4 regions of the Exiguobacterium sp. s142 genome follow, and region 3 is predicted to be linked to each of the others. Evidence: predicted binding sites of a transcription regulator. Region 3 holds the regulator's gene; each other region holds the start of a gene.
What was found. The regulator Rex, encoded in region 3, represses fermentation and respiration genes when NADH is low (regulators of the CRP and FNR family bind a similar motif). The targets are predictions, from matches to a motif close to TTGTGAAATATTTCACAA.
Positions count from the first base shown of each region.

Region 1: a site for Rex is predicted at 3,670-3,687, ahead of adhE (bifunctional acetaldehyde-CoA/alcohol dehydrogenase). Genes of this name have one in related genera too.
Region 2: a site for Rex is predicted at 3,324-3,341, ahead of ric (iron-sulfur cluster repair di-iron protein). Genes of this name have one in related genera too.
Region 4: a site for Rex is predicted at 1,684-1,701, ahead of pflB (formate C-acetyltransferase). Genes of this name have one in related genera too.

Region 1 is NZ_JACSMB010000001.1:161,875-169,808, forward strand. Features, by position in the region: gene KNP77_RS00830 (MATE family efflux transporter) at 1-539, shown strand, start outside; gene KNP77_RS00835 (hypothetical protein) at 614-898, shown strand; gene adhE (bifunctional acetaldehyde-CoA/alcohol dehydrogenase) at 939-3,530, opposite strand; gene KNP77_RS00845 (MarR family winged helix-turn-helix transcriptional regulator) at 3,917-4,363, shown strand; gene KNP77_RS00850 (YebC/PmpR family DNA-binding transcriptional regulator) at 4,443-5,156, shown strand; gene KNP77_RS00855 (Na+/H+ antiporter family protein) at 5,304-6,623, shown strand; gene KNP77_RS00860 (glutamate synthase subunit beta) at 6,772-7,934, opposite strand, start outside.
Region 2 is NZ_JACSMB010000012.1:23,251-31,184, forward strand. Features, by position in the region: gene KNP77_RS11110 (malate synthase G) at 1-1,613, shown strand, start outside; gene KNP77_RS11115 (hypothetical protein) at 1,610-1,906, shown strand; gene aceA (isocitrate lyase) at 1,973-3,253, shown strand; gene ric (iron-sulfur cluster repair di-iron protein) at 3,402-4,109, shown strand; gene modA (molybdate ABC transporter substrate-binding protein) at 4,220-4,957, shown strand; gene modB (molybdate ABC transporter permease subunit) at 4,954-5,595, shown strand; gene KNP77_RS11140 (DUF3221 domain-containing protein) at 5,592-5,963, opposite strand; gene KNP77_RS11145 (MFS transporter) at 6,097-7,212, shown strand; gene KNP77_RS11150 (hypothetical protein) at 7,226-7,480, shown strand; gene KNP77_RS11155 (molybdopterin oxidoreductase family protein) at 7,473-7,934, shown strand, end outside.
Region 3 is NZ_JACSMB010000027.1:4,159-12,092, forward strand. Features, by position in the region: gene KNP77_RS15090 (hypothetical protein) at 1-1,379, opposite strand, end outside; gene tatC (twin-arginine translocase subunit TatC) at 1,520-2,308, opposite strand; gene KNP77_RS15100 (twin-arginine translocase TatA/TatE family subunit) at 2,312-2,530, opposite strand; gene KNP77_RS15105 (redox-sensing transcriptional repressor Rex) at 2,530-3,186, opposite strand; gene KNP77_RS15110 (ABC-F family ATP-binding cassette domain-containing protein) at 3,336-5,237, shown strand; gene KNP77_RS15115 (hypothetical protein) at 5,234-5,641, shown strand; gene KNP77_RS15120 (type 1 glutamine amidotransferase domain-containing protein) at 5,785-6,447, shown strand; gene KNP77_RS15125 (putative quinol monooxygenase) at 6,532-6,825, shown strand; gene KNP77_RS15130 (iron-containing alcohol dehydrogenase) at 6,829-7,934, shown strand, end outside.
Region 4 is NZ_JACSMB010000004.1:76,610-84,543, forward strand. Features, by position in the region: gene pflB (formate C-acetyltransferase) at 1-1,597, opposite strand, end outside; gene KNP77_RS05430 (hypothetical protein) at 1,958-2,380, shown strand; gene KNP77_RS05435 (DEAD/DEAH box helicase) at 2,435-3,601, shown strand; gene KNP77_RS05440 (hypothetical protein) at 3,598-4,239, shown strand; gene KNP77_RS05445 (hypothetical protein) at 4,270-5,355, opposite strand; gene KNP77_RS05450 (hypothetical protein) at 5,367-6,167, opposite strand; gene KNP77_RS05455 (ATP-binding cassette domain-containing protein) at 6,164-6,844, opposite strand; gene KNP77_RS05460 (GntR family transcriptional regulator) at 6,822-7,214, opposite strand; gene KNP77_RS05465 (kinase) at 7,350-7,934, opposite strand, start outside.

The sequences.
Region 1 (7,934 bases), on a different contig from region 3:
AGGCATTGAGTGTGAATGCCATCTTGTTTCAATTGCAGTATGTGATCGCTTATTGGTTCAGCGGCATCGGTCAAGCTTCCACCGTATTGATTGGGCGCGCAATCGGGCAAAAATCGAATGAAACCTATCGACTCACGGTTCAGATCGGCTCTCGGTTTATTTTGTGGTCAACGGTTATTATCACCGTACTACTGTCAGTGGCACAGGATGGAATCATTCACCTCTTCACGGAAGATATAGCGCTCCGCTCGACGATTGAGACGTATTATATGTGGATTATTTTGTATCCGTTCATCGGTGGTTTGGCCATGTTGTATGAAGGTGTCTTTGCCGGCATCGGAGACGCTCGGCCCGTCCGTAACTCACTCATCTATGCGTTTATCGTGTTTACGATTGTGGCCTTCTTGCTCGTCCCCTCCATCGGGAATCATGGGGTTTGGTTAGCTTTTCTTTGCTTCAGTCTCACACGGTCGCTCTCGTTGGCGATGAATGAACGCAGGAGACGAAATTGTCTGTTTTCGCCATCTCACCTTTCATAAAAATGGTATAGTGAAAAGATATTACAAAGTCGAAAGATAGAAATACGAAAACCCAAAGACGGTTGGTGCAATCTATGAATAATGTTTACAATCCGAATCAACAAATAAAGAAAAAGCGCTACCTGTGCGCTTTCCTCCTCCTCGCCTTGCTCAATACAGTACAACATGCATACGACATTGGTTTTGACGCATCCTCTCCGTACCGACTCGTCGGCGGTCTAGTTTTATATGCAATCTTGCTTTATTTTGGGCTGAGAAATAGAACGTGGGCTGAGATCGCGATCAAGTTTGTCGTCTGGTTCAACGTCACCGCTTTATCCGTCATCCTCCTGTTCATGGGACTTTCCTTAATTGCATGACAAAAGGCGACCACTCGTTGGAGTGATCGCCTTTTTTTGATTATACGCCTTCGTACGCCGCGTACATGATTTCTTTCAATTCTTCGACGAGCGGCATTTTCGGGTTCGCCGTCGTACATTGGTCTTCGAACGCGTCGACCGCCATTTTGTCGATTTTCGCATCGAGGTCCGCTTTCTTGATGCCTTGTGCTTTGAACGAGAGTTTGATGTTCAAGCGCTGTCCGAGCTCGATGATCGCTTGGACGAGTGACTCGACACCTTCTTCAGTCGTCTTCGCCGGGAGTCCGAGGAAGCGTGCGATTTCAGCGTAGCGCTCGTCAGCGATGAATGACTCATATTTCGGGAACGCCGCGAGTTTCGATGGGCGTGTCGCGTTGTAACGGATGACGTGCGGCATGAGGATCGCGTTCGTCCGACCGTGCGGCACGTGGAACTCGCCACCGATTTTGTGCGCGATCGAGTGGTTGATCCCGAGGAACGCGTTCGCGAATGCCATACCGGCCATCGTTGAGGCGTTGTGCACTTTTTGACGAGCTTCAGCGTCGCTTCCGTTTTCGTAAGCTTTCGGGAGGTAGTCGAAGATCATCTTCATCGAACGGAGGGCAAGTCCGTCTGTATAGTCGTTCGCCATGACCGATACGTACGCTTCGATTGCGTGTGTCAAGACGTCCATTCCTGTGTCAGCCGTGATTGAAGCCGGTACCGTCATAACGAACTCAGGGTCGATGATGGCGACGTCTGGTGTGATCGCGTAGTCGGCGATCGGGTATTTGACGTTCCGTTTTTTATCAGTGATGACCGTGAACGGTGTCACTTCTGAACCTGTACCTGACGTCGTCGGGATCGCGACGAACATCGACTTGTTGCCGAGCGTCGGGAACTTGTACGTCCGTTTGCGGATATCCATGAACTTCTGGCGAAGGTTTGAGAACTTCTCTTCTGGACGTTCGTAGAAGAGCCACATCCCTTTCGCGGCATCCATCGGTGATCCACCACCGAGCGCGATGATCATGTCCGGTTGGAATTGGCGCATCGCCTCAGCTCCGGCCATGACCGTCTCGACTGATGGGTCTGGCTCGACTTGGTCAAAGATGCGGTAGTCAACACCAGCCGGCAAGTTTTTGATGACTTTGTCAGCAAATCCGAGTTTGACCATCATTTCGTCTGTGACGATCATTGCCCGTTTTTTCGACGTGAGCGACTGCAAGTATTGAACCGAGTTTTTCTCGAAGTAAATTTTTTCAGGGACTTTAAACCATTGCATATTCACGCGACGTCTCGCCACCTTTTTCACGTTGAGTAGATGTTTCGCCGTCACGTTCTCAGAGACGGAGTTTTTACCGTACGACCCACAACCGAGTGTGAGTGATGGTGTCAGTTCGTTGTAAAGGTCACCGATACCGCCGTGTGCCGTTGGCGAGTTGACGATGATACGGCAAGCTTTCATGCGAAGTCCGAACGCGAGGATCGCGTCGTCGTCTGTCGAGTGGATTGCGGCCGTATGGCCGAGACCACCGATTTCAAGCATTTTCTCAGCGATCGCGAAGCCTTCTTCTCGTGATTGAACTTTATAAGCGCCGAGCACCGGGCTGAGCTTCTCGTGTGAGAGCAGTTCTGTCGCGCCGACCGTCTCGAGTTCAGCGATCAAGATTTTCGTGTCGGCCGGGACGCTGAGTCCAGCTTTCTCGGCGATCCATGCTGCCGGTTTCCCGACGATCTCAGGGTTGACCGCACATGTGTCTGTCTTGATGACGAGTGTTTCGAGTTTGGCCTTTTCTTCTGGTGAGCAGAAGTAGCAGCCGAGCGCTGTCATTTCACGTTTCACGTCTTCATATACTTCTTGGTCGACGATGATCGCTTGTTCTGACGCACAAATCATGCCGTTATCGAACGTTTTCGATAAGATGACGTCCGAGATGGCGCGTTTCACTTTCGCTGTCTTGTCGATATAAGCCGGGACGTTACCAGGTCCGACGCCGAGCGCTGGTTTACCTGTCGAGTAAGCCGACTTCACCATTGCCGCGCCGCCTGTTGCGAGTACCATGGCCACGCCTGGGTGGTTCATGAGTGCTTTCGTCGCGTCGAGTGACGGTTTTTCGACCCATTGGATCAAATGTTCCGGCGCACCTGCTGCGATTGCTGCGTCACGAAGGACGCGGGCCGCTGCACTTGAACATTGTTGTGCTGACGGGTGGAAGCCGAAAATGATCGGGTTACGTGTTTTGATAGCGATGATCGCTTTGAACATCGTCGTTGATGTCGGGTTCGTGACCGGTGTGACCCCGGCGACGACACCGACCGGCTCGGCGATGTACGTGATGCCGTTTTGCTCATCGTCTTCGATGACGCCGACTGTTTTCTCACCGCGAAGTGAGTTGAAAATATATTCTGTCGCAAAGATATTTTTGATCATCTTGTCTTCAAACACACCGCGACCTGTTTCTTCATATGCATGTTTAGCGAGTACGACGTGTTGCTCGAGTCCGGCTAACGCCATCGCTTGGACGATCGTGTCGATTTTCTCTTGGTCAAACGTCATCACCGTGTCGAGTGCCGTGTGCGCTTGCTTGACGAGCGTGTCGACCATCTGTTCTGCTGATGTTTCCACTACTGCTTTCTCTTTAACTGCCATGTTGGTTTCCTCCTCATGAATGAGAGCTGATCTTCTGACTTGATGGAGAGCACGGGATAATCGGTTTGCCTGATAAGAGTTTGTGCTTTCCTTCACATTCATAGAATACACCGTTTCATTCAATTTGTGCGTGACAACAATGTGAACTCTTTCACAATATTTTTTTGCTGTTTGAGGATAGGTCTTGATTTTTACAGATCAGCTCAGTAAAATCGTATGCGTTTTCATGAAAACAAGGACAAACCCATATGTAAACGCTTACATTGTTTGTGTCGTTAGTTTGGCGGAATCGGTGTGTAAATGCTCACAGTCCGATGATTGCTCGTCCACCCCGCCTGTGGTCGTGTATAATGAAGAAAGAACCTGACTAGGAAGTGACTATGACTATGCCAAGACAAGATGCAGCCGATCAGTTTGTGAAACTGATCCCGTTAATCAGAAGAAAACTGCTCCGCCGCTCCGACCTCCCGCAAATTCCGAACTTAAACTTCTCTCACTTTCATCTACTGATGTTGATCGAGGATGAAGGCGCGGTCACGAACGGACAAATTAGTGAGACGTTATCGATTGCCCCGCCGAACGTGACGCCGCTCATCACGAAGCTCGTCGACGAAGGATATATTACACGTGTCCCTGACGAGCGCGACCGCCGTGTCATCTGGAACCAATTGACCGACCAAGGAGAGCGCGTTCTCCTCGAGCGGCGCGACTCGTTTCGGCGCCTGTTCGAGGATCGGTTAGCGTTCCTCGATGAGGATGAGACCGACCGCTTGATCGACAGTTTAAAGACGCTGACCGAGATCGTTGAGAAGATGGACAAGAGCGAGGGATGATTTTCTCTCGTCAACGCTCGCTTCTTCTTATATAATCGACAGTGAATCTATCGAACAATGGAAAGTGAGATGACACGTAATGGGTCGTAAATGGAACAACATTAAAGAGAAAAAGGCGTCTAAAGACGCCAATACGAGTCGTATCTACGCGAAGTTCGGCCGCGAGATCTACATCGTCGCCCGCCAAGGTGAACCTGATCCGGAATTGAACCAATCGCTCAAGTTCGTCGTCGAGCGCGCGAAGACGTATAACGTCCCGAAAGCGATCATCGACCGGGCCATCGACAAAGCGAAAGGCGGCGACGAAGAGAACTTCGACGAACTCCGCTATGAGGGCTTTGGGCCGAGCGGGTCGATGCTCATCGTCGACACGCTCACGAACAACGTCAACCGGACCGCCTCTGAAGTTCGGGCCGCGTTCGGCAAGAACGGTGGTAACATGGGCGTCAGCGGGTCGGTCGCGTATATGTTCGATGCGACGGCCGTCATCGGTGTCGGCGGGATGACAGCAGACGACGTGCTCGAACTCATGATGGAGCACGACCTCGATGTCCGTGACGTCATCGAAGAAGACGAGACGGTCATCGTCTATGCCGAGCCGGAAGAATTCCATGCCGTCCAGACCGCGTTCAAAGCGGCGGGTGTGGAGACGTTCGAAGTCGCCGAGCTGACGATGCTACCGCAAAACGAAGTCGAACTCGACGAAGCGTCGAAAGAGCAATTCGAGAAACTACTCGACGTACTCGAAGACTTAGAAGACGTTCGTCAGGTGTACCATAACGTCGAACTATGATGAAGAAGCGATAACTTTTCGAAGTTGTCGCTTTTTTTGTTTTCATGATTTGACAAGTCATAAAACGTATGTTAAATTTCAAAAGTCTTTATCGTATTAAAGTGATAACAAGAGAAAGAACTTATGATTCGAAAGGTGTTGGAACTCATGAATGCTGTATTATTAGCTGTCATTGTCTTATTTGCTCTCGCGATCAGTCGTGTCCATATCGTCTTATCGCTCATCCTCGCCGCCATCGTCGGTGGACTTGTCGGAGGACTCGGTTTCAACGACACGTTGACCGCTTTCAGCGACGGGCTTGGTGGCGGTGCCACGATCGCCCTCAGCTACGCCCTGCTCGGTGCGTTCGCTGTCGGCTTGTCAAAGACCGGCCTGCCTGATGTCCTGGCTGAACGGTTGATCAGCATGTCTGGCCGTGATGTGACCGGCAAGAGTGTCGGTCGCGTCAAAGCGTTACTGCTGTCGCTGCTGCTCTTACTCGCTATCAGCTCACAGAACGTCTTACCGATCCACATCGCCTTCATCCCGATCGTCGTACCGCCGTTACTCGTCTTGTTCAATGAGTTGAAACTCGATCGCCGGCTCGTCGCGACGATCCTCACGTTCGGGCTTGTCACACCGTACATGTTGCTACCGGTCGGCTTCGGCGGCATCTACTTGAACGAGATTTTGCTCCCGAACGTCGAGACGAACGGGATGGCCGTCGGTGACGTCAATATCGTCAGCATCATGGCCATCCCGGCACTCGGGATGCTCGTTGGACTCATCACCGCTTTCTTCCACTACCGGAAACCGCGGTCGTATGAAACGATCCAACTCGGTCCGAGCGACTATGAGGTCCGCACGTTGAGCAACATGAAGATTTGGTTGACGGCGATCGTCGTCTTGGTCGTCTTGGTCGTTCAATTGCAGACCGAATCGATGATCGCTTCGGCCGTGACCGGTTTGATCCTGTTGACGCTCTTCCGTCTCATCCCTTGGTCAGAAGCGGACGATATCTTTACGAGCGGCATGCGCATGATGGCCTTCATCGGTTTCGTCATGATCGCTGCGAGCGGATTCGCCGCCGTCATCCGTGAAACAGGTGCGATTGAACCGCTCGTGAGCGGAGCAAGCAATTTGATGGGTGACTCGCAGTTCCTCGCCGCCCTCGTCATGCTCCTCGTCGGTCTCGTCATCACACTCGGTATCGGCTCGAGCTTTTCGACCATACCGATCATCGCCGCCATCTTCGTGCCGTTATGTATCCAGTACGGTTTCTCGGTCGAGGCGACGATCGCCATCATCGGAACGGCCGGAGCACTCGGTGACGCCGGTAGCCCGGCGAGTGATTCGACGCTCGGACCGACGAGCGGTTTGAACGCGGACGGGCAACACGACCACTTGCGCGAGACGGTCTGGCCGACGTTCCTCCACTACAACATCCCGCTCATCGTCTTCGGCTTGATCGCCGCGATGGTGCTGTAATCACTTCCGGTTACGCCGCGCGTAAATCGTGCCGAGCAAGACGAGCACGAGTAAAAACCAAAACCCGGTATACATGAGGACTTCTGTTAGCATCTCTGACTCCTCCTATTGATCAATCTAAAAAGGAGCGACATCGCGTCGCTCCTTTTTATGATGAAGTTTTTAGACGAGATTGACAAGCCTCCAAGTAAGCGTCGACCGTTTCGGCGACTTCTCGCCCTTCGCGGATCGCCCAGACGATCAAGCTTTGTCCGCGTCTCGCGTCCCCGGCGACGAAGACGCCGTCCACGTTCGAAACGTAGTCTTGCTTCGCTTCGACGCCAAGTTTGCGTAATTCGGATTCAGGACGTTCAAAACCGATGGCGACGAGGACGAGGTCGGCCGGATACGTCTTAACTGAATCTTCGACGACGAAGAACGTCGCCTGACCGTCCGGCTTGACGATCTTTTCCATCCGTTCCGTCTCGATGCCGGCGACGCGACCGTCTTGGCTAATAACTCGGTTTGAGCGGATCAAATACGTTCTCGGGTCATGCTCATAACGTTCGATCGCCTCGGCGTAAGCATAATCGACCGAAAGCGTGTCTGGTTGAAGTGGCCACGGACGTTCTGGCGCCCGGAACATGCCTTTTTCCGGGTGTTTGCCGAACTGTGTGATCGATTTCGCACCTTGGCGGATCGCTGTGGCGACACAATCGGCCCCGGTGTCACCGCCACCGATGACGATGACGTCTTTCCCGGCCGCGTCATACTGTGCGTCGATCATTTTTCCGCCGAGCACCCGTGTCGACTCGGTCAAATAGTCCATCGCCGGTTCGACGCCGGTCGCGTCGTCCCCTTCGATCCCGAGCGTTCGCTGTTTCTGCGCCCCCGTCGCGAGGATGACGGCATCAAACTTGTGGCGGAGTGACTCGACCGTCACATCAACACCGACGTTGACACCTGTCTTAAAGCGGATTCCTTCCGCCGCGAGCAAGTGAATCCGGCGCCGGACGACGTCTTTATCAAGCTTCATGTTTGGGATCCCGTAAAACAACAACCCGCCCGCCTCGTCAGCTTTTTCATACACAGTGACGTGATGACCGATTTGATTCAACTGGTCCGCCGCAGCGAGACCCGCTGGACCGCTGCCGATGATGGCGACCGAGCGTCCGGTCCGCATCTGGACGAGGCGCGGCTGGACCCACCCTTCTTCGAACGCGCGGTCGATAATCGTCCGTTCGATCGATTTGATGGCGACCGGGTCCTCGCTGATGCCGAGCGTACACGACCCTTCACATGGGGCCGGACAAACGCGGCCCGTGAACTCTG
Region 2 (7,934 bases), on a different contig from region 3:
GCGCCGATGAACCATACGTCATCATCAACGGACAAGACGTCCCGTTCAGCAATGACTGTTTCGTCGGTTACGTCGGGAATCCGGACAGTCCGACGAGCTTAGTGCTCGTCCATAACGGCCTCCACGCCGAACTGAAATTTGACCGGAACCATCCGATCGGCCGCACGGATGGGGCAGGGCTCACCGATATCGAACTCGAGTCTGCCTTATCGGCCATCGTCGACTGTGAGGACTCGGTCGCAGCCGTCAACGCTCGGGACAAGGTCCACCTTTACAAAAACTGGCTCGGGCTGATGGACGGCACACTCGAAGCGACGTTCACGAAAGGCGGCAAACCCCTCAAGCGCCAGCTGAATGAAGACCGCCGCTACACAGGCAGAAACGGACGAGACGTCGTGCTGCCGGGACGTTCCTTACTGTTCATTCGGAACGTCGGTCACTTGATGACGACAGATTTGATGCTCGACAATCAAGGAAGGGAAGTACCGGAAGGAATTCTCGACGGCATCTTCACGTCACTGATCGCGAGCCGTCACCTCGACTCAAAACGGAACTCGCGGGAACGGTCGATCTACATCGTCAAACCGAAAATGCACGGTTCAAAGGAAGTCACGTTCACGAACGACTTGTTCGACGCAATCGAAGACGTGCTCGACTTGCCGCGCCATACGCTCAAAGTCGGTGTGATGGACGAGGAGAGACGGACGTCACTCAACTTGAAAAACTGCATCGAACGCGTGAAGGGGCGGATCGTCTTCATCAACACCGGTTTTCTTGACCGGACCGGTGACGAGATCCATACGTCGCTCACGTTCGGGCCGATGCGCAAGAAAGGCGAGATGAAGACGTCGGCTTGGCTCGATGCCTACGAACGCTTGAACGTCTTGACCGGACTCGCGGCCGACTTCTATCAACAAGCCCAAATCGGCAAAGGGATGTGGGCGATGCCTGATAAGATGCGCGACATGATGCGGGAGAAAGTCGCCCATGCTGAGTCCGGCGCGACGACCGCCTGGGTCCCGTCGCCGACGGCCGCGACGCTCCACGCGCTCCATTACCATCAAGTGGATGCGTTCCGTGTCCAACGCGAGTTGGTGCAACGGCCGTTCGATATCGACAGCGAACGGAAACGCCTGCTCGAGATTCCGCTCACGACACGCGTCTATACAGACGATGAAGTGAGGGAGGAACTCGAGAACAACCTGCAAGGGCTGCTCGGTTATGTCGTCCGCTGGGTCGAGCAAGGTGTCGGCTGCTCGAAAGTGCCGGACATCCACCATATCGGGTTGATGGAGGACCGGGCGACGCTCCGCATCTCGAGCCAACACGTGGCCAACTGGCTCTATCATGGTGTCTGTACGCGTGAGCAAGTCGAAGCGACGATGTACCGGATGGCTGAAGTCGTCGACAAGCAGAACGCGGCCGACCCGAACTACCGGCCAATGACGCCGGACGTGACCGACTCGATCGCGTATCAAGCAGCAAAAGACTTAGTGTTCCAAGGAACGGATTCGCCAAGCGGGTACACGGAACCGATCTTGCATCGCCGCCGCCGTCAATTTTTGACACAGTCGACACTTGAATTGAACTTAAAAGGAGGAGCATCATCATGACAACGAAAAAAATCGAAAGCGAACAGTTAATCGAACGTTGGGTCGTCCGCCGCATCGTCTCTGGAGAGTCGACAGCGACGCTCGCCAATACCGCATTCGTGTATGGCAACGACTTGATGCGCCTCGTGCTCGATCGGACGGACGGTTCGCTCCAAATCATGAAAGAACCGGTCGAGGAAGTCGTCGTATTCCGCAAACCAGAAGAGCGGGACGAGGAAAACGTCTGCCGCAGTTGTGGGATGGAACATTCGACGTTCAAGTCGGCACTCGAATGCTGCGCCTACTTGGATTAAGTTTGCAACACCTGTTATATAACAATTGAATTAAAACAACACTAATATAATACAGGAGGAATAACAATGAATGAACAACGCATGCAACTCGAGAAGGTTTTTCAGTCGGAACGGTTTGACGGGGTCGAGCGTCCGTACGGAGTCGACGACGTCATGAAGCTTCGTGGATCGGTCTTGATCGAACATACGCTCGCGACGAAAGGGTCGGAACGTCTGTGGGACCTGCTCCACAAACGGGATTACGTCCACGCGCTCGGGGCGCTCACCGGAAATCAGGCGATCCAACAAGTGAAGGCGGGGCTTGAGGCCATCTACTTAAGCGGCTGGCAAGTCGCTGCTGATGCGAACTTATCAGGGCATATGTATCCGGACCAAAGCCTGTACCCGGCCAACTCGGTACCGAGCGTCGTCAAGCGAATCAATCAGGCGCTGCAACGGGCCGATCAGATTCAAACGGCGGAAGGGAAAGGGGATACGCACTGGTTCGCGCCGATCGTCGCCGATATGGAAGCTGGGTTCGGCGGTGTGCTCAACGTCTTCGAGCTGACGAAAGCGATGATCGAGTCTGGTGCGGCCGGTGTCCACTTAGAAGACCAGCTGTCTTCGGAGAAAAAGTGTGGTCACCTCGGCGGTAAAGTATTGCTCCCGACGCAAACGGCTGTGAAAAACTTGATCGCGGCGCGCCTAGCAGCAGACGTCATGGGCGTATCGACGATCATCGTCGCCCGGACGGACGCGCATGCGGCCAACTTGATCACAAGTGACATCGACCCGATTGACCATCCGTTCATCGTCGGCGACCGGACGCCGGAAGGCTTCTATCGGACCGAGGCCGGCATCGAGCAGGCGATCGCCCGCGGTCTCGCCTATGCACCTTACGCCGATCTCGTCTGGTGCGAGACGTCGGAACCGGACTTGCAAGAAGCACGCCAGTTCGCGGACGCAATCCATGCGAAGTATCCTGGAAAAATGCTCGCCTACAACTGTTCGCCTTCGTTCAACTGGAAGAAGAAGCTGTCTGACGACGAGATCGCGACGTTCCAACAAGAGATTGGGGCGATGGGCTACAAGTTCCAATTCGTCACACTCGCCGGGTTCCATTCGCTCAACTTCGGCATGTTCGAGCTCGCCCGCGGCTATAAAGATCGTGGGATGGCAGCATATTCTGAGTTACAACAAGCCGAATTTGCGGCCGAACAACACGGCTACACGGCGACGCGCCATCAGCGTGAAGTCGGCACCGGCTACTTCGATGAAGTCTCACTCGTCATCTCGAGCGGACAGTCGTCGACGACCGCGCTCGCTGGATCGACCGAGGCGGAACAGTTTGAAACGCCATCACATTGACGAACGCCCCTTGAAAAAGGGGCTTTTTTTGTGTGTCTAAATATGGAACGAGGCGATTTTAGTTGCTTAAATGTGACGTATTTCACATTTTTAAAGTTGAACGCTTGCTACGCTGAACATGTCAAAACGAACATGGAGGTTATGACAGATGACACAAACATTCACGAGCGACACGCACGTATCTGAAATCGTCAAGCAATGCCCGCAAGCAGCAGACATTTTTAAACGGAATCGAATCGATTTTTGTTGCGGCGGCAATCGACCGCTCGCTGAAGCGACAGACAAGTCGAAACGATCGACGGAAGATATTTTAGAAGAAGTCAACGCGCTCTATCGACGCAAACAGGAGATGAACGAAACGAGCATCGATTGGGATGCAGCTTCGTCTTCGGAATTGATTGAGCATATTATTTATAAGCATCACCAATTTTTGACGGATGAATTGCCACAGCTCACACCATATGTGACGAAAGTATTCCGCGTGCATGGACAAAACCATCCACACCTTGGACGCATCCATCAGTTGTTCAATCAATTGAAAGTGGAGCTTGAACAGCATATCGTCAAAGAAGAGATGGAAGACTTCCCGATGTTGCTTCGACATGAGTCGGCACCGACGGCTGAGACGGAACGTGAGATTATGACCATTTTAGAAGCGCTCGAGTCGGAACATGCAGCGGCCGGTGACATTTTGAAAGAACTTCGTCACATTACGAACGACTATACGCCGCCTGAAGGTGCGTGTGGGACGTATCGACTCGTCTACCAACGTCTAGAGGCACTAGAATCAGATACGTTCGAACACATTCACCTTGAGAACAATGTTTTGTTCCCGCGTGCACGTACGCTTGTCTGACAGATACAATTTACACCTCCATCACGTGGAGGTGTATTTTTGTGACATTTGATACAGAAGGAACGCGAGTCAATCGCTACGATAAAGGAGAAGCAAAGGAGTGATCAATCATGAAGCGGGTGAGTGGAGTCATCGTCGGGGTAGCGGTCGTCCTGTTATTGAGTCAAATCTGGTCAAGTCCTTCTGGCGCCCATGACGAGACCGTGACGATTTTAGCGGCGGCGAGTTTAGGACCAGTCCTAGAGCATGTGGAACGACAACTTGAAGCCGAACTCGGCGACGTCGACATCCGCGTCGTCACGAACGGGAGTGGCGCCTTACGATCCCAAATCAATCACGGGTCTCCGGCTGACATCTTTTTAGCCGCTAGTGAGGAGGATGTCGACAAGTTGCAGGTGCCCGTGTTAGACCGGGATGCGTTCTTGAAAAACGAGTTGTGGTTTGTGACCCCAAAGGGAAAAAGTTGCACGAGTGAGTGGCAGGAATTGGAGTTGTGCGCCCGAATCGTCATTGGAGACCCGGTGAACGTTCCGGCAGGCCGTTATGCGAAAACGGCGTTGGATGAAGCGGAAGTATGGGGACAGGTGAAATCTCGGATTATCTTTGCCCAAAACGTGAGACAAGTGCTTACGCTCGTCGAGCAAGGGGATGCGAATGGGGGATTCGTGTATAAAACAGAGCTGACGGAAGGTGTCGCAGCGATTCAAGCCGTCTCGCTTGAAGCGACCGGCATCATCTCCTATCCGGCTGTCCGTTTGACGCATGGTCCATATGTGCGTGACGTATATGAGCGTTTATTCGATGACGATATTCAAGCGATTTTTTTAGCAAAGGGGTTTTCTAAATGACGCAGTCCCCACTGCAACTTACTTTCGAAGTCGGGTTTATCGCGACGATGCTTGCCTTCGTCCTCGCGTTCTGGGCCGCCTATCTCATGCATCATTGCCAGTTTAAAGGGAAATGGTTGCTCGAGACGCTATTTTTATTGCCGCTCATCTTGCCGCCGACCGTGATTGGTTTATACGCGTTGATCGTTCTTGGCAACAACGGGATCGGTGGACTGTTGCCGGTTACCATCTTGTTCACGAAACAAGCGAACATCATCGCCTCTGCCTTGGCGGCTTTCCCGCTCGTCTACCAGACGATTAGGCTCGGGTTAAAACAGTTGGATGCGGAATGGTACGAGGCCGGTCGCGTGCTCGGTGGAACGGAACGTCAACTGTTCACGTATGTCACGATTCCTCTTCTTTTACCCGCTTTGACGAGCGGATTCGTCCTCGGATTTGCCCGTTCGATCGGGGAATTTGGTATCACGATGATGATTGCTGGGAATATTCCGGGCGAGACGATGACGCTCGCCACGGCGATTTATATGGCCACGTTAAACGGGGACATGACCCAAGCGCTCATTTGGAGCGGATGGTTGGTCGGCCTGGCGTTTTTAGTCTTGTGGCTGAGCGAACGTTACGGAAAGCGTCAATATTAGTCGAGCACGTCGACTTTTTTCACATAAGATCGGTTCGGAGTGTTGAGAATGCTCGGACCGGTCTTTTTCCAAATGTGAACGTGGTCGCCGACCTCGATCTGTTCGAACGTTGCCTTCACTTGAAATTTGAACCAGCTCACGTTTTCAGGTTCGGCTCGTGCGAACAACGCATCAGCGGTTAGTTTTGCCTCGTCCGCACTTATGCCGCTGATGATGAGGGCGGTGCGGTCAGATTCATTCACTTCGATCACATAGCCTTCGACGTCCGGTTCGGTCGTCGCCCGGTTGGCGAAGACGAAACCGATGGAAAAGACGACGAGCATGGCCGTGATGGTCAGAAACAAAAATATTTTAATAGAAGATTTCATAGCGTGCGCCTCCTTCGTTCATTATTCTGTCACGTCTCGAATCGCTTATCTGTGAAAAAAGTAACAGTTAAGTCTAGATGTCATCTTTATGATGAAACTATGAAGTCGTTCGGAAAGAGAAGGGGGAACACATATGACTGATCGTCATTTTTATTCGACCGCTGCGAAGTGGTCGTTCGTAGGATTTACCGTCTTGGTGCTCTCGACGTGGGTTGCCTCGGCAGGATTTGAGCATGTGGATATGGCGTTGTTTGGTTATTACATTGCCGCCGTCATCTGTATGATCGGGATGGTCGTCCGGTTGACGTTATTCTTTGCCCGGCCGGCCACCTCGCAAGTGTTGAAGCGAAGTCTCAAACAGATGAAATCAGAAAAGAAGCGTGCCAGTAAAGCGATTGCCGCGACGACGGTCAACAACATCGTCTTGCAGAAATTTATTTGGGAGCGTGGATGGTACCGCTGGACCCAGCATATGTTAATCGCTTGGGGATGCCTCGGATCGTTCGCCATCACGTTCGGTTTGACGTTCCAATGGATGCGTTTTGATTTGATCGACATCGAGACGTATCAAATCGTCGTCTTTAATATTCCGACGATCAAGATGGCCGCTCACGGGCTGTTCGCCGAGATGGTCTATAACGGCTTGAACATCACCGCGCTCATGCTTTTAGTCGGGGTGCTCATGGCGCTTTATCGCCGCATCAACGATCAAGACGTAAAAGTGACACAGCGGTTCGAGTTTGATATCTTGCCGCTCCTCATGTTGCTGATCGTTACTGTATCGGGTTTGTTATTAACTGTTTCGTACGTGTTCTTCGGTGGATTTATCCATCATGAGCTCGCCTTGTTCCATCAATTGACGGTCATCATCTTTTTATGTTACTTCCCGTTCGGCAAGCTGTTTCACTTACCGGTCCGCCCGATGGCTGCTAGTGTACCGATGAACTATCGGGAAGTCGAAGCGGACGAGACACGCGTCTGTGCCGGATGTGGCACACGCTATGCGACGGACAATCAAGTCGAGGACGTCCAGGCCATCCTACAAGCGCAGACGATCCAGCTCGGCTTGCAAGATGGGACACAGCTGTCTGACTATTGCCAACCGTGTCGCCGTTCGATGCGCGTGAAGATGCAGTTGAATTTAATGAACGGTCAGTTGCCGACACACCCGGTCGATACGAACACGGGCATGTCGATGCCGGGATTCGGGCGCCCAAAGGAGACGAAAGATGAGACACCTGTGCGTTAAATGCGGAGAACCGATGGGTACGCATGAAGAGATCGAACAAGTGAAACAATTGCTCGAAGGGTCGGACCAACTCGTGAAAGTAGACGAAGCACACACGGTCCAAGATCTCTGTCATTCCTGTCGTCGTCGGGCCCGTCTCGATTCGGCGTTAGGACGGTCTGGAAGTGACGGAATGCATTATCCGCTTCAAACGATCAACGGCTATCACGTCAGTGGATTTTCAAAACGAAGAGCGGAAACGTTCTATGGAGGGGAAGACGATGAGTGACTTTTTAACGTCGCCAGAAGTACAAAATTTAATCAAACCGGGCGAGAAATTGATTACGACCCATTGTTGCTACTGCGGGATGCAGTGCGGCATGCACATTCGCGTCGATGAGAAGACTGGGGCCGTCAAAGGGGTTGAACCCCGCTATGATTTTCCGGTCAACAAAGGAAAGCTTTGTCCGAAAGGGGTCACTGCCTATCAGACGATCGAGCACCCAGACCGCATTTTGACACCGCTCATCAAACGGAACGGAAAGTTCGAACAAGCGACATGGGAAGAAGCGCTCGACGTGATTGAAGAGAACTTCAAACGGATCCAACGGGAGCATGGAAAAGATGCGGTTTCCGTCTTCGGTGGTGTCTCGATGACGAACGAAAAGTGTTACCTCGTCGGGAAGTATGCTCGCGTAGCGCTCGGGACACGGTTCATCGACTATAACGGACGTTTCTGTATG
Region 3 (7,934 bases):
GTCACGCGAGATCCCGGTGTGAACCAACGCGCAGGTTGCCACGTATAGCGCCCTGATTCATCCGATTGGACCGTCGTCGATTGATAGTTCAACAATGAATCCGATGAATTCGATTGATACAAGTTTTTCGTCACGCTGACAAACACCGGCGTGTTCGGTGCCGTCTTCCCACTGATCGGACCTAATACGCCCGACGGTGGATCGAGTGTGAGGGGTACGTAATTCGACGCCCATAAATCTAAGCGTCGGTCCAAATCATTCCACTCGAAAATCATGTCATAAGAACCATTCGTCTGCAGCGTCAGTTTGTCTTGCTCCCAGACGAATGGATCGTCTTGGTAGGCTAAACGGGCCTTCAACTCGGTACCCGAGACAGGTAAAACCGTCCCATCAACAAGTGTCACGGTTCCGTTCACTTCATAGGGACGACCTACTTCATAACGTGCCGTCGTTTTCGGCACGTTGACAAGCAGTTTCCATGGTGCTTTCCATAACGACTCCGGCGTATAACCTACCGTGCGGTTTTCAGAAAAGACATACCACGGTCCGTGCTGTCGGACGTCCGCGTCATCGATCGGCGCTTCTCGCCATTCATTCGTCGCCACGTTATAACTGACATAAAACGTCGTGTACATCTTTCGAATCGTGAAGTAGTAGACGCCGTCTTTCCAACTTAGATTCCTTACGTCTGGCGCATCTTTCTCAATCCATCGTTTCGTCGCTATATCGAATATATTGAGATGTTCCCAGTCACCGGATTTTGTGACGACCCACTGGTTCGCTCCCTTGATCAACGACGCTCCCCTCACCTGGCCCGTATATGAACCAAGCGTCTCGAGCACTTCACCCGTCACTGTCCGTTTCGTGATTTGGCCATCCACGAATGCGAGGACATTTCCGTCGTCGAGCAGTCCGTATGCTTCATACATACTCTCTTTAGTGATCGACCCGAGGATGTCCCCTGCCATCGACGTGGTGACATATTTTTTGTCGTCGGTCCATAAAACTGTTTCCGCCGACTGATTGATCGCAACGACTGCATCCAGACCGCTTCCCGGCTCAATCGGAAAGCTTGAACCTGAATCGGTATGGATATCCCATACCATCCATTGTTGCCACCCTTCCAAAATAAATCGACCGTCCCCGACTGCGTGAATGTTGTGCAAGACGGACACTCGAATCGGTAATGTATAGACTTCACCGGTCTTCACATGGACGAGCGTCTCAGGATCTCCTGAGCGCCACACATATTCACTATTTCCTACCACTTCTCCTGCCGGAATGACTTCAGGCTTGGCATAACCCTCTGCCCGAACGTCTAATCCGGGCGCTGCCACCATGACGAGCACAACGAGTATGCTCCATAACCATTTGTTCATCGTTCTCCTCATTTCTGTTTATGAATACATAACTTTCAAAAATAATCCATTTTTAATTCAACCTTCCTAATTTTAAGTTGTTTTTTCAAAATTTAATAGCCCTAAAATTAAAAAAAACACCACGTCTCATGACGTAGTGTTCACTTCTCATTCATTTGCTTCATCAAATCCATCTGTTCTTTCACCATCGCCTCTTTCTCACGTCGGAGCACACCGCGGTACGTCACGCGCGAGATCGATAAGCTGATCTCATATAGGAAGAAGAGCGGCAGCGACACCATGAGGTGCGACGTCAAATCCGGCGGCGTGATGAATGCCGCGATGACGAACAAGGCGAAGTAGGCGTACTTCCGAATTTTTGAGAGGAAGTACGGCGTCACGACACCGATGCGCGTCAAGAACATCGTCACGACCGGCAGTTGGAACAACAGTCCAAACGGGATCGTCAGCTGCAACAGGAACGTGAAATAGTTCGTCGCCCCGATGATCTGTGTCAGACCGAGGTCTTGCCCGAGGTCCGTCGAGATATCGAGGACGAGCGGGAACAACCAATAGTAGGCGAATGCGAGACCGATGAGGAACAAGATAAAGATGACCGGGATATAGGCGAGCGTCCATTTTCGTTCATTCGGATGCAGACCAGGTGCGACGAACGCCCACAGTTGATACAGTAGAAATGGACCCGATGCGACGAGCCCGATGACGAGCGCCAAGTTCAAGTAAATCATGAGCGGGTCCGCGACCCCAAAGGCGTTCAGCTCGAGCCCTCGTTCGACGAGGTCCGCCTGCAGATAGGCGAGCACGTATTTGACACTCGGCAAAGCGATCAGAAAGAAGGCAAAGACGACAAATGCCGACAGCATCAGTCGTCTCCGCAGCTCTGTCAAGTGATCGGACAGTGCCCGTTCTTGATCAGGTTGATGGCTCATGGCTTACTGCTCTTTCTTCTCAATTTCTTTCTTGTCGGTCTCATCGTGCTCTTTCATCATACCGTTCGTGGCATTTTTGAACTCACGGAGCGTCTGCCCCGCTGCCCGGCCGAACTCTGGCAATTTCTTCGGCCCGAAGAGGATGAGCGCGATGATGGCGATGACGAAAATACTGACGCCACCTGGGATACCGACGACGAGTGATGATTGTAGAAATTCCATTATTGATGGACCCCCTCAGCGGATGGATAGTGTTGCATAAAGTAAATGAGCGACTGGAGTTCGATCGACAAGTCGATATGATGGACGCGGACCGTGTCCGGTACAGTCAATCGCGCCGGCGTGAAGTTCAAGATCCCTCGAACGCCATAGCGGACCAAATCATCGGCGACCGGTTGCGCGTAGGCAGACGGGACCGTGAGGATGGCGACATCGATCTTGTTTTGCTTCATAATCTGTTCCATCTCATCGACGTGATGAATCGGGACACCTGACATCGTCGTGCCGACTTTTGTCTCGTCTGCGTCGAACCCGACGACGATATGTGTGTTATTGTTTTTAAGGAAGTTATAGTTGACGAACGCTGTCCCGAGATGACCGACCCCGACCAAGGCGACGTTCGTGATCTCGTCTTGATTCAGCGTCTTACGGAAAAATTCTAACAGATACTGTACGTTATAGCCATATCCCTTTTTACCGAGCGCACCGAAGTATGAGAAGTCACGGCGAATCGTTGCCGAATCGACCTTGACTGCCTCGCTCAGTTCAGCAGAAGAGACACGCTGTTTCCCTGACGAATGTAGGCTTTGGATAAACCGATAGTATAGTGGCAACCGTTTGGCTGTCGCTTGCGGAATCTTTGGTTCGTTTTGACTCAACGGAAAGAGCCTCCTTTTTACGACGCGTTTCAAACGAATCTGATTTCATACACCTTGATTGTAAACGAATTCACATAAGCACTCAATGAATATACCTGAAAAGGGGAAGAAATAAAGTATACTAAACAGAGAGAAAGGGGTTTTTTCACTTGATCCTACTGCAAGTCAACAACTTATCCAAATCGTTCGGCGTCGAGCCGATTTTAGAGAATGTCAAACTAGAAATCCAAGAAGGCGAACGCGTCGCCCTCGTCGGCCGCAACGGCGCCGGCAAGTCGACGCTGTTAAAAGTCATCGCCGGCGAGTACAACTATGACTCGGGCGACATCATGAAGCCAAAAGACGTGACGATCGGCTATCTCGCCCAAGACTCAGGATTAGAATCGAACGAGACGATGTGGAACGAGATGCTCACCGTCTTCACCGACTTGATCGAACAAGAGAAGACGCTCCGCCAGATGGAGCAAGACATGGGCTCGGAGCGGATCTTGAACGACCCGGCCGCCTACGAGCGTCTGCTTGCGGCGTATGACGAGGAGCAACACACGTTCAAAGACCGCGGCGGCTATCAGTATGAAGCGACGATCCGCTCGATCTTGCACGGGATGCGGTTTTATCCGGACGACTTCGAACGTCGGATCGATACGCTCTCAGGCGGACAGCGGACACGTCTTGCCTTAGCGAAGATGCTCCTGCAAAGCCCGGACCTGCTCATCTTGGATGAGCCGACGAACCATTTGGACATCGAGACGCTCAGCTGGCTCGAGAAATATTTGAGCGGCTATAAAGGTGCCGTCCTCATCGTCTCCCACGACCGTTACTTCCTCGACCGCGTCGTCTCGGTCGTCTACGAGCTGTCACGCAACCGCAGCCGCCGCTTCGTCGGGAACTATACGAAATTCCTCGAGCAGAAGGCCGCGCTTTACGAACAAGAGAAGAAGCAGTTCGAGTCGCAACAAGAAGAAATCGCCAAGATGCAAGACTTCATCCAACGGAACATCGCCCGGGCGACGACGACGAAACGCGCCCAAAGCGTCCGCAAGCGGCTCGAGAAGATCGACCGCATGGACGTGCCTGACGGTGACGAACGAAGCGCGGTGTTGTCGTTCTCGATCAAACGTCAAAGCGGGAACGATGTGTTGAGCGGCAGCGACCTCGCCATCGGCTACGAAGAACCGATCGCACAGAACTTGCGTTTCCAACTGCAACGCGGCGAGTCGGTCGCCCTCGTCGGCCCGAACGGGGTCGGCAAATCGACGCTCCTCAAAGTGTTGACGAAACAACAACCGGCACTGACCGGTGACATCCGCTACGGTACCGGCGTCGAGATCGGCTACTACGACCAGGAACAACAGAACTTGTCGGACGCGAACCGCGTCATCGATGAGATTTGGAACGACTGGCCGCTCATGCGCGAGCAAGAAGTCCGCAGTCTGCTCGGCCAGTTCTTGTTCAGCGGGGACGACGTTATGAAACGCGTCCAAGAACTATCCGGCGGCGAACGAGCCCGGCTGACGCTCGCCAAGCTCAAGCTCGAGCAACCGAACTTGCTCGTCTTGGATGAGCCGACGAACCACTTGGACCTCGACTCGAAGATGATCCTCGAGAACGCGCTCGTCGACTACCCCGGGACGATCCTGTTCGTCTCCCACGACCGTTACTTCATCGACCGGCTCGCCACGCGTGTCTTAGAGATCACGCCGAACGGCATCGATGAGTACCTCGGCGACTACTCGTATTACGTCGAGAAGAAAGAAGAACTCGAGGACCTTGCCCGGCTCGCCCGCGAGGAGACGAAACAAGTCGTCGTCAAGAAGCAGCGCGCCGACAAGGAACAGCAGCGCGAAGAACGCCGGTTGAAACAGCGGGTCGAAGAGATCGAGCTGACAATCGAGCGCCACGAAGCTCGGCTTGAAGAAATAGAGCAGCTGTTATGCGAACCGGACGTGTTCAACGACTTCGCCCGCGCCCAAGAGCTGTCGACCGAGTCCGACGCGACGAAAGAGTCGATCACGGAACTGTTCACAGAATGGGAGGAACTCCATTCATGATGCGTTCCCGTGCCATGCGGATCGATTGGATGCATGCGTTCCTGACCGGGTTCGTCTACATCGTGCCGAGTGGGACCGAGTATATCTCGGAACTCATCCGCGGCGAGGCGACGAACGTCCCGATCATTTTATTTTACTTCCTGCCGATTGTCGTCGGGTTTATCATCCAAACATGGTCCGGTATCATCATCAGCCTGCTCAGCGGTCTCCTCATGAGCACCCTCTTCATCCGGCTCGTCATTTGGCCAGTTGATGTCACGGTGCATAGCTTTTATGCGCCCGGCTCGGTCTGGGGCCACTTTTATCAAGAGACGCTGTTTATGTGGGTGCTCGCCTTCTTCGTCTATGTAGTCAGCCGGATCAACACGTGGCATCGCGAGACGCATCGTATCCCTAACCGTTAACATCACCTAATTCATTAGGTGATGTTTTTTGCTATAAATTTATTTATCGATCGCTCATTTTTTATTAATTTGTTTTTCGTTCTGATGCACGTTATTCTAATCACGTGCAAAACAACAAGTTGATTTTAAAGGAGGAACTCTCAATGAGTAAACACGTATTAATGGTCGTAACGAACGCGAATGAAATGAAGGAAGGTCATGCGACCGGTCTTTGGTTATCTGAATTCGGGGAAGCGTATGTCGAATTTAAAGAAGCTGGGTATACAGTCACAGTCGCGAGCCCGAACGGTGGCGAAGCACCAATTGATGCCCGTAGCTTAGAAGGCGAGGTACCGGAAGCAATCCAAGCGACGGCACCGCTTCTCAAAGACACGATCGACTTGAAAACAATCACAGACCTCAGCTCGTTCGATGCCATCTTCTTGCCAGGTGGACATGGGACGATGTTCGATCTTCCACATAGCGATGCTTTGAACCATGCGCTCCGCACGTTGTTTGAAGCGAACAAAACGGTCGCAGCGGTTTGCCACGGTCCAGCCGGTCTCGTCAGCGCGACATTGTCAGACGGTACACCGCTCGTCAACGGGAAAACGATCGCGACGTTCACGGACGAAGAAGAACGTGCGACTGGACTCGATGTCTACATGCCGTTCATGCTCGAAACACGTCTTCGTGAGCTCGGTGCCAACATCGTACTCGCTGACAACTTCACAGAGAACGTTCAAGTCGACGGTAACCTCGTCACTGGACAAAACCCACAGTCGACGGTCGCCGTGGCGAAAGCCGTCATTGACACATTAAACTAATCGATTCTTTCTCGTTGCCAATCGATGAAAGATGATGACCCGCCTGTTCGAACAGGCGGGTTTTATGCCTGAGGAGGAATCAAGATGATCACCATTTTAGCTCAGATTCAAGCAAAACCTGGTCTCGGTTCAGCACTTGAGACACATTTACGTCAAGTCGTCGCCCCATCGCGCACCGAGGCAGGTTGCGTCTTGTATACGTTACATCGTGTCGAAGGAAACGCTGATGCATTCGTCTTTTATGAAAAGTGGACAGACAAGACGGCACTCGATTCCCATATTGCATCACCCCACTATCAAACATATCGTGAACAAGCAGCATCACTTCTTGCCAGTCGCGATGTTCAATACTTAGAAGAAATCAAGGAGGTTGAATGACCAATGGAACGTTTTCAATATCACAATCCGACCAAACTATTATTCGGGAAAGGACAACTCGAGTCCCTCCGTACCGAAATTCCACAATACGGGGACCGCGTGCTTCTCTTATATGGTGGAGGCAGTATTAAGGCAAACGGCCTTTATGATGAAGTGACCGCGCTCTTGTCAGATATGGGAGCGAAAGTCGTCGAACTTTCGGGTGTCGAACCAAATCCGCGTCTGACGACGGTTCAAAAAGGAATCCGTTTAGTCCATGAACATGAAGTCGATTTAATTCTAGCTGTCGGCGGAGGCAGCGTCATCGACTGTGCGAAAGGAATCGCAGCCGGGGCAAAATATGACGGGAATCCGTGGGACATCGTGACACGACAAGTTCCAGTCAAAGATGCATTACCAATCGGGACGGTACTGACACTTGCGGCAACTGGATCGGAAATGAACGGTGGTGCGGTCATCACGAACTGGGAGGCCCAGGATAAACGCTCTTTCGGTTCGCCACTCACTTATCCGAAATTCAGCGTGCTCGACCCGACATACACGTTAAGTGTTCCCGCGAACCAAACCGTCTATGGAATCGTCGACATCATGTCCCACGTCTTTGAACAATACTTCCACGCTTCGGAGAACGCACTGCTCCAAGAGCGGTTCGGTGAGTCGATTTTACGGACAATGATGGAGATTGCTCCTCGTCTGGTTCAAGACCTGAATGACTTTGACGCACGTGAAACGATGTTGTTGAACGGTACATTCGCCTTGAACGGTACGTTATCGATGGGGGTGAAGACGGACTGGGCCACACATATGATTGAACATGCGGTTTCTGCTGTCTACGACATCCCACACGGTGGTGGACTCGCCATTCTCTTCCCTGAATGGCTTCGCTACGTCAGTAAGACACGCCCCGAACGCATCATTCAACTCGGCGAACGGGTCTTTGGAATTAAAGTGAACAGCAAGTCGGATGACATGCTCGTCGAAGAGACCGTTCAGGCGCTACAAGACTTCTGGACATCCATTGGTGCCCCGTCACGCCTAAGCGATTATGGGATTGACGAGACGAATCTCGAATTGATGGTAAAACGGGCAATGGTGGCTGAACAGATTGG
Region 4 (7,934 bases), on a different contig from region 3:
ATTTGATTGCTGACAAGCTGTCCGCCGTCACCGAAAGGCCAGCGATACCACAAGCCATCGTCCGTAAGATTTCAGGGTCGTGGAGCGCCATTTCAATCCGCTCGTACGCATATTTATCATGCATGAAGTGAATGACGTTGAGTGTGTTGACGTAAAGCTCTGCGAGCCAGTCGAGCGTCCGGTCGAAGTCAGCGTACACTTTGTCGTACGTGAGGACGTCTTCTGTGTTCATGTCCCAAGCCGGAGCGATTTGTTCGCCGCTCTTCTCATCGCGTCCACCGTTCATGCTGTAGAGGAGTGCTTTCGCCATATTGGCACGGGCACCGAAGAACTGCATCTGTTTGCCGATCTTCATCGGTGACACACAGCAGGCGATGCCGTAATCGTCACCAAACTCTGGAAGCATGAGGTCGTCGTTCTCGTATTGGATCGCCGACGTCTCAATTGACATCTTCGCGCAATATTGTTTGAATCCTTCCGGTAATTTCGTCGACCAAAGCACCGTCAAGTTCGGTTCTGGTGCCGGGCCGAGGTTTGTGAGCGAGTGAAGGAAACGGAACGAGCTCTTCGTGACGTTCGAACGGCCATCCTCACTCATCCCACCGATTGATTCCGTGACCCACGTTGGATCTCCAGAGAACAATTCGTTATAGTCAGGCGTCCGCAAGAATTTGACGATGCGGAGTTTCATGATGAAGTGATCGACGATTTCTTGGACGTCTGACTCTGTCAAACGGCCCGCCGCCATGTCACGCTCAGCGTACACGTCAAGGAATGTCGATACGCGTCCGAGAGACATCGCCGCACCGTTTTGTTCTTTGACAGCTGCAAGGTAAGCGAGATATACCCATTGATAGGCTTCTTGCGTCGTTTCAGCCGGACGACCGAGGTCGAATCCGTAAGCAGCGCCGAGTTGTTTCAATTCTTGAAGGGCACGAAGCTGTTCAGACATCTCTTCCCGCGTCCGAATGTCTGCTTCCGAGAGGAAACCGCCATTGTTTGCCAAATCTTTTTTACGCTCGGCAATCAAGAAATCTAAACCGTACAAGGCAACGCGACGGTAGTCACCGATGATCCGGCCACGTCCGTATGCGTCTGGGAGACCTGTGATGATCCCTGACTTACGTGCCGCCCGCATCTCTGGTGTGTAGGCATCGAAAACACCTTGGTTGTGTGTTTTACGAATGTCTGAATAGATTTTTGTGATTTCAGGATTTGGTTCGAAGCCGTATGACTCGAGCGCGGCGTCGACCATGCGAATGCCGCCGTTCGGATGAATCGAGCGTTTGAACGGTTCGTCCGTTTGGACACCGACGACTTTTTCAAGGTCTTTATTTAAGTACCCAGGTCCGTGTGAGATGATTGTCGACGGCGTGTTTTGATCGACATCCCAAACGCCCCCGCGTTCCCGTTCTTCTTTCGTCAATTCCATCACTTGTCCCCAAAGACGATTCGTCGCCTCTGTCGGTCCGACTAAGAAACGGTCATCCCCTGTATACTCGTGGCGGTTCAAGCGGATAAATTCACCGACATTCACTTCGTTCGTCCACTGTCCAGGAACAAATCCTGACCAGGCTGATTTAATTTCAGTTGCCATTATGGTCACTCCTCATAGTTGAGATAACTGCCTGATTCCTTATAATATGAGTGTACGTGAAAACGTGAACAATATGTTTTACATTCTTGTGAAAGTTGTAACAATCTCATGAACATTGGTGTTACGCCGTTTTTGTAAGCGCTATTTTATCTGTTATAGTAGTTTTTCAACTTACATAGAAACAGACGAATCCCTATCCGTTCACGTTCTTGTGAATTCTGTATTATCTTTAAGTAGTTGTGAAAAATCATACAGTTTTTGTAGTGACTTAACTCACAGGTTCGGGATAGAACTTGAATTTTTGCCTTATATCGAGCACAATGGAAGCAGAACATTGTAGAAGAGGAAGGGGTTCTTCCCATGACGTATGAACCATTAACAGCCGAGCATAACTTAAAAGCCGGTGACCGCATCTCCCTTAAAGTCGAAGAGGCTGGAGACAAGCGCGACGGATTTATCACAGAATTTGAAGAAAAAGGCTTTTGGATTCGCTTTGATGACGATATCGAGAATGAGGATTTCATCGATTTCCGTGACCATTTAATGGTCGCACTCGTGTCGCGCCCAATCGACGTCGCGACGACGTATCCAGAACTAAACGCCTATGCAAAATTGCTTAAGGAATTGGAATACCGCGTGTATCAAGGCTTCACAGTCGAAGGTGTCGAAGCCTCACCTGAGCACATCGACGTGCACATCAAACTCGTCGAGGACGGGCAAGTGTACACACAGACGCTCCGTTCATCGATTGACCAAGACACTGAACATGTTCGCTATATTTGAACCAGGGAGCGCTTATGCTTCCTTTGTTTTTGCCCAACGATAAGGAGAACTGATATGAACTTTACAAAACCATTCATTAACGAAGCCTGGGAACGCCTTGGCTTTAACGAACCGATGCCGGTCCAAGCGGAAGCGTTCCCGCCCCTTTTAGAAGGAAAAGACGTCACAATCGAAGCACCAACAGGGACAGGTAAGACACTCGCGTATCTTTTACCCGCTATTGAAAAAATCGATGCCTCGAACGACCGGATCCAAGTCGTCATCGTCGCACCGACGCGCGAACTCGTCATGCAGATCCAAACGGTGGCGCAACGTTTCACCGAAAAAGGTGACGTCCGGATTGCCTCGTTCATCGGCGGCGTCGAACTGAAGCGCCAAATCGATCGCTTGAAGAAAAAACCGCATTTGATCGTCGGGACACCAGGACGTCTCGTTGAATTGATCGAGAAGAAAAAGTTAAAGCTTCATGAGACGCATACGATCGTGCTCGATGAAGCCGATCAAATCATCGACAGCGGATTGACGGAAGCGGCTGAGCGCATCATCAACCATACGGCGCACGAGCATCAAATCTCACTCGTTTCGGCGACGTTGACGGATACGCTCCAAGCCTGGGCTGCCCCGTTCTTGAAAGAACCGGTTCACGTGAAGGTCGAACGGACTGTCAGTGCTCAAGTGACGTACGGCTATATGTTGACGACACGTCGCTATAAGCCAGAATTGCTTCGTCGCCTATCACACGTCGACGGTGTCAAAGTGCTCGCCTTCATCAACAACCGCTCGTTCTTACCGCCGCTCAAAGGTGAGCTCGATAAGATGAAAGTGAACTACCGTATGCTCGATAGCTTGAAAGGGAAACGTGCCCGCGTCGAGACGCTCCGCGAATTCCGTAAAGGCGAATATCCGCTCCTCATCACGACGGGTCTCGCAGCGCGCGGACTCGACATCGATGAAGTGACGCACGTCGTCCATTTCGATTTACCTGAATCGACCGATGACTTCATCCACCGCTCAGGACGGACCGCTCGCGGTAGCGCGGCCGGGACGGTCCTCTCGATCGTGACACCGGAAGATTTGACGCACTTGAAATCGTTCGCCCGCCAGCTCGGTGTCGAATTGAAAGAGCTTGAGATTTACCGTGGCGAAGTCATCGAGAAACGGATCGAAGACAAACCGCCGGTCGTCAAACGTCCTGCAGACAAGCGAGGACCACGGCGATGAAAAAAGACCGGAAAGTAATTCCCTTCCCTTTGCTCGTCGAAGAGTCCGAATTGCTGGCCGAACTGAAAAAGTTATACGAGCAAGCGGCACTCGCACGCAGCACGCAGTGGACGAACTATATCCAAGAGATCGCTTCGGAAGGCACGTGGCACTTGAAAGACGCCGAACTGTTCCGCGATTTGTTCATCGATTGGGCCGTCTTCTTTGAGACGGATGAGGACGGGATGACACCGCACGGCCGCTATTTGGCGGACCATAAAGCTGACATGTCACCTGCTCTCTATCATGCCTTGCGCGGTCTCGCCGTCCCCCGGTGCTCTGTGTTTGAAGTGACCGAAGACGGCTTACGTGATTGGGAGACGAAAGAGACGTACAAGGTAATGCTACCGGAAGTACGCGAACCAGGCGACGTCATGCTCGGCAAGCTGCTCGACATCCGTGGCAGCTGGCGCTTCGGGTCGGCCTTCCTCGCACTTCCAGCGAAGATGGCTGGCAACGTAGCGGATCTGTACATCGACTTCACGGATGAAGTCGGTCCAGGTGCGTTCCTCGATCAATTCCCTGAGTTTTGCGCGGAACTGATCGATATGTTGCTCGATTTAGAAGAAGGGGTCATCATTCCAAAACCTTCCAAGTAAAAAAGAGGCAGCTCTCGCGCTGCCTCTTTTTTAATAGACATAATATTGGAATGAGTCGGGATTGACCTCTTTCCCTGTCACGGTCGCCTCTGAGACGAGGTCGGCTTCGTCATAGACATCGACTTCTGCCCCGTCTTTTGTCGGACTCACATGGTAAAGCAATCCATCGTAATAACTTGCTGTCCCGACTTCGCCTTGAATGATTGTCCGTGACGTTTCGGTTAACGTTTTTAAGTCGATACTCGTCTCCGTCCCATCGGCGAGAAGGGCCTGATACGTATCCCCGAATACGCTAGTTGCAATCGCTTCTTGCTCAACATCTAATGAAACGACCCGATTTTCTTCGACGTCGTAGACGTATAAGCCAGATAAAGACATATGTTCTGAATACGCTTCACCATCTTCTGCCTCGACCGTCTCTAAGCGTGTCGCTTGAATCGGGATGTAGCGATTGTCTTTCCCGATTGTCGTTCGCTGACCATCACCTAACGCGAATCCCCACGTTTCACCCATCACGTATTCAATGAGCACACCATCACGTGCGATTTTTTTCGTGTCAATCGTTGTTGTCGCTACGTCGAGCACCGCTACATGCTGATTCGTCAGTTCATAGTTTTCGTTATACACGATATGAACAGTACCGTCATAAACAAACATTCCGCCCCATCCACTGTCGACAATCGACTGTACGTTAGGAAACTCTGTCCGTTCGACCATATTCCCGTCTTTCGATTGCAATAATACGAGCGTGTCTTGGCCTTTTTGTCCGATAGCCACATAGCCGTCTTCCGTTTTAATTTGTTGCGCATAATTAAGTTGCTTTAAAGCACGAGCGAACGAGCGGTCTTGTCCCCCGATATCGCTTCGATATTGCATGACTTCGTCAATATAACTTCCATTGACAAATCGACTCCCATCAATAGACACCTCTACATCTTGACCAGATCGATCCATATCAGTAGCCGAGAGGCGTACCGCGCGATTTTTCCATACGGCCTCGTTCGAATCGACGTGTAACATCCAGTCGTCCTGGTTTTGTTCCCCACTGACGGCATATGTACCGATTCCCGCTACGATGATTGCGCCTAAAGCTGCGATATTCAGCATACGTCTCATATCACTTCACCTCACACACTTATTTTTTTTTGTAAGTACTGTCGCGCAATTATCGTCAATGTCGCAACGCTGAAGAGAAACCCTATAACGAGGATGAGTGCGAGCTCATCCATAAACAAATATTGTTCAATGACATAAAAGATGGTTGACGGAATCGCGAGGACGCCTCCGATGAGCGCGATGGACACGAGCGGAGAAAAGATTGTTCGTTGCCATAAGCTCCGTTCCACCAATACGAACGTGAAGACTGTTAAGACGACGAAAGCGATAAGCATCACATGGATGATAAAATTGACGAATGATGTCGGATATAAAAGGGAGAACACATCTAATTGTCGAATGTCTGCGAACGTATCTTGTTGTCGTATCCCCTGTCCGTCCAACCATGTCGTGAAAATCTGATATTCGATAACGAGCGCGAACCATTGCACGGCAATCAGCCCTAAAATCATCATCATGACCGTGATGAATTTCGAGATGAACAGTTGAATCCGTTTCGTGGGTAACGTCAGTAAGCGCATCATGAACGTGCCACGGCCCCAAAATTCTCGATACCAAATCCAGCCACTGAAGACGAGCATCACGATGAGTCCAATCCCAATCGATAAAATGTAAGGAGTGCTCATGAGATAGGAATGAAACACTACCAACAAGCTTTGACCTTCACGTCTGTATTCTTCATTCAGTACTGTATTCCGCCATATAAACACGGCCAACCAACCGAATTGAATCGTCATCAATACCCCTAGCAACAACCCGTACATCTTTTTGACGCGATCGAGTTCCCAGCCAATCAATTTCAATAGATTCATGCCCCGTACTCCTCTCTCATGACATCGACGATCGATTTCCCGTGGATGAAGCGGACGTCCTCGACGTCGAATTCACGGACGATCCGTCCCCGGTTCAACATGACGGCCTTGTCGACCAAATACTCGATGTCGTCAATCTCGTGCGTCGTGATCAAGACACCGCGGTCTTCCATGATGTCACTCGAAAACAGCTCGACGATTTGCTCTTTTGAAAACACATCGATACCTGAGAACGGTTCGTCGAGCAGCAAGTAGTCCGGGTCTTGGGCGATGCCGAGCGCCAAATTGACCTTGGCGAGCGTCCCTTTCGACAGTTCACTCAACTTGTCTTCTGGAAACAGTTTGAACTCGTCGACGAGTCTAGCGAACAACTTCGTGTCGAACTTCGGATAAAAATCGCGCATGAACGCTTCGCACTGCTCGATCGAAAAGTGGATCGGAAACGTCGAATGGTCCGGTACGAACGCGACGTTGTTCAAATCGATCGGCTTGCCGTCAATCAAAACGTTGCCTTGATCGAACGGGGTCAGCCCCATGATGCCTTTTAAAATCGTCGACTTGCCGGTCCCGTTCAGACCGATGAGGCATGTGATCTCGCCTTTGTTGGCCGTGAACGACACATCTTCGATGACTTGTTTTTTGCGGTAACGCTTCTTAACTCCCAGTACCTCGATCATCGAGATTCCCCTCCCCGTATTGCCGTTTGATTTTGCTGACGAGCTCGTCCATCGTGACGTCGAGCTCTTGAATCGATTCGACGAAGACAGCGACCGCCTCATCGACGAGTTCGGTCCGAATTCGTTTTAATACGTGGTCGTCCGTCGTCACCCGACTTGGACGATTGCGTTCGGTCGTGATCAATTGCTGTTCCTCCATTTCCTTGAACGCCTTTTGGACGGTGTTCGGATTGATTTTCAGTTCGGTCGCGAGCTCTCGCCGCGACGGCATCTCTTCGCCCGCCTTCAACTCGCCTAGCGCCATCTTCTTTTTGAAGTAGTCGACGACTTGGATGTAGACGGGAGACCTCGTGTTAAATTGAATGATCATGTTGTCACCTCTCTAAGTGTATGATGCGACTAATACACTATCTGACTGTATTATTACCGTAATACACTTGACTGTCAATAATAATTTCCCAAAACAATCCAAAACAAAAGACGCATCCTCATTGATTAGGATGCGTCAGTTTGATGAGCGGACGATATAGTCGGCTCGTATCACTGGATTGACCGTCTTGATGTAGTGCGCTTCACCCGGCCAGTAGCGGCGCTCATATTTGGCGAGCCGTGCCGCTAAATCGCCGATATACGTATCGCGATTTAGCACACGCTCGTAACGCGTCTCGCGTGGACAGTCAAGATAAACGATGTAGTCGAAATACGACCGCCACTCGTCCCGCAATAAGAAGATGCCTTCAATCAACACGAGCGCATTCGGAGCCACATCGATCGTCCGCATGACAATCGCGTCCTCGTCTCGCTCGTAGTATGGCAACGTCAGACGCGTCTCACCTCGGGACAACGGCTCGAACAACATCTTCACGAGCAGATCGACGTCCCATTGGAGCGCATAGTATTCCACCGCCTCAGGCTGCCCCGTCTCATAGCGCCGATGCCGTTCGACGATGAAGTCATCAATATGTAGAAGCAGTTCGTTCGGCGCGATACCACTCAATTGTTCGACGAGCGTCGTCTTCCCGGCCCCGCTCAAGCCGTCGATCGCGACGATGAACGGCCGGTCGTGGACACGGTTAGCGTATGCTTCACG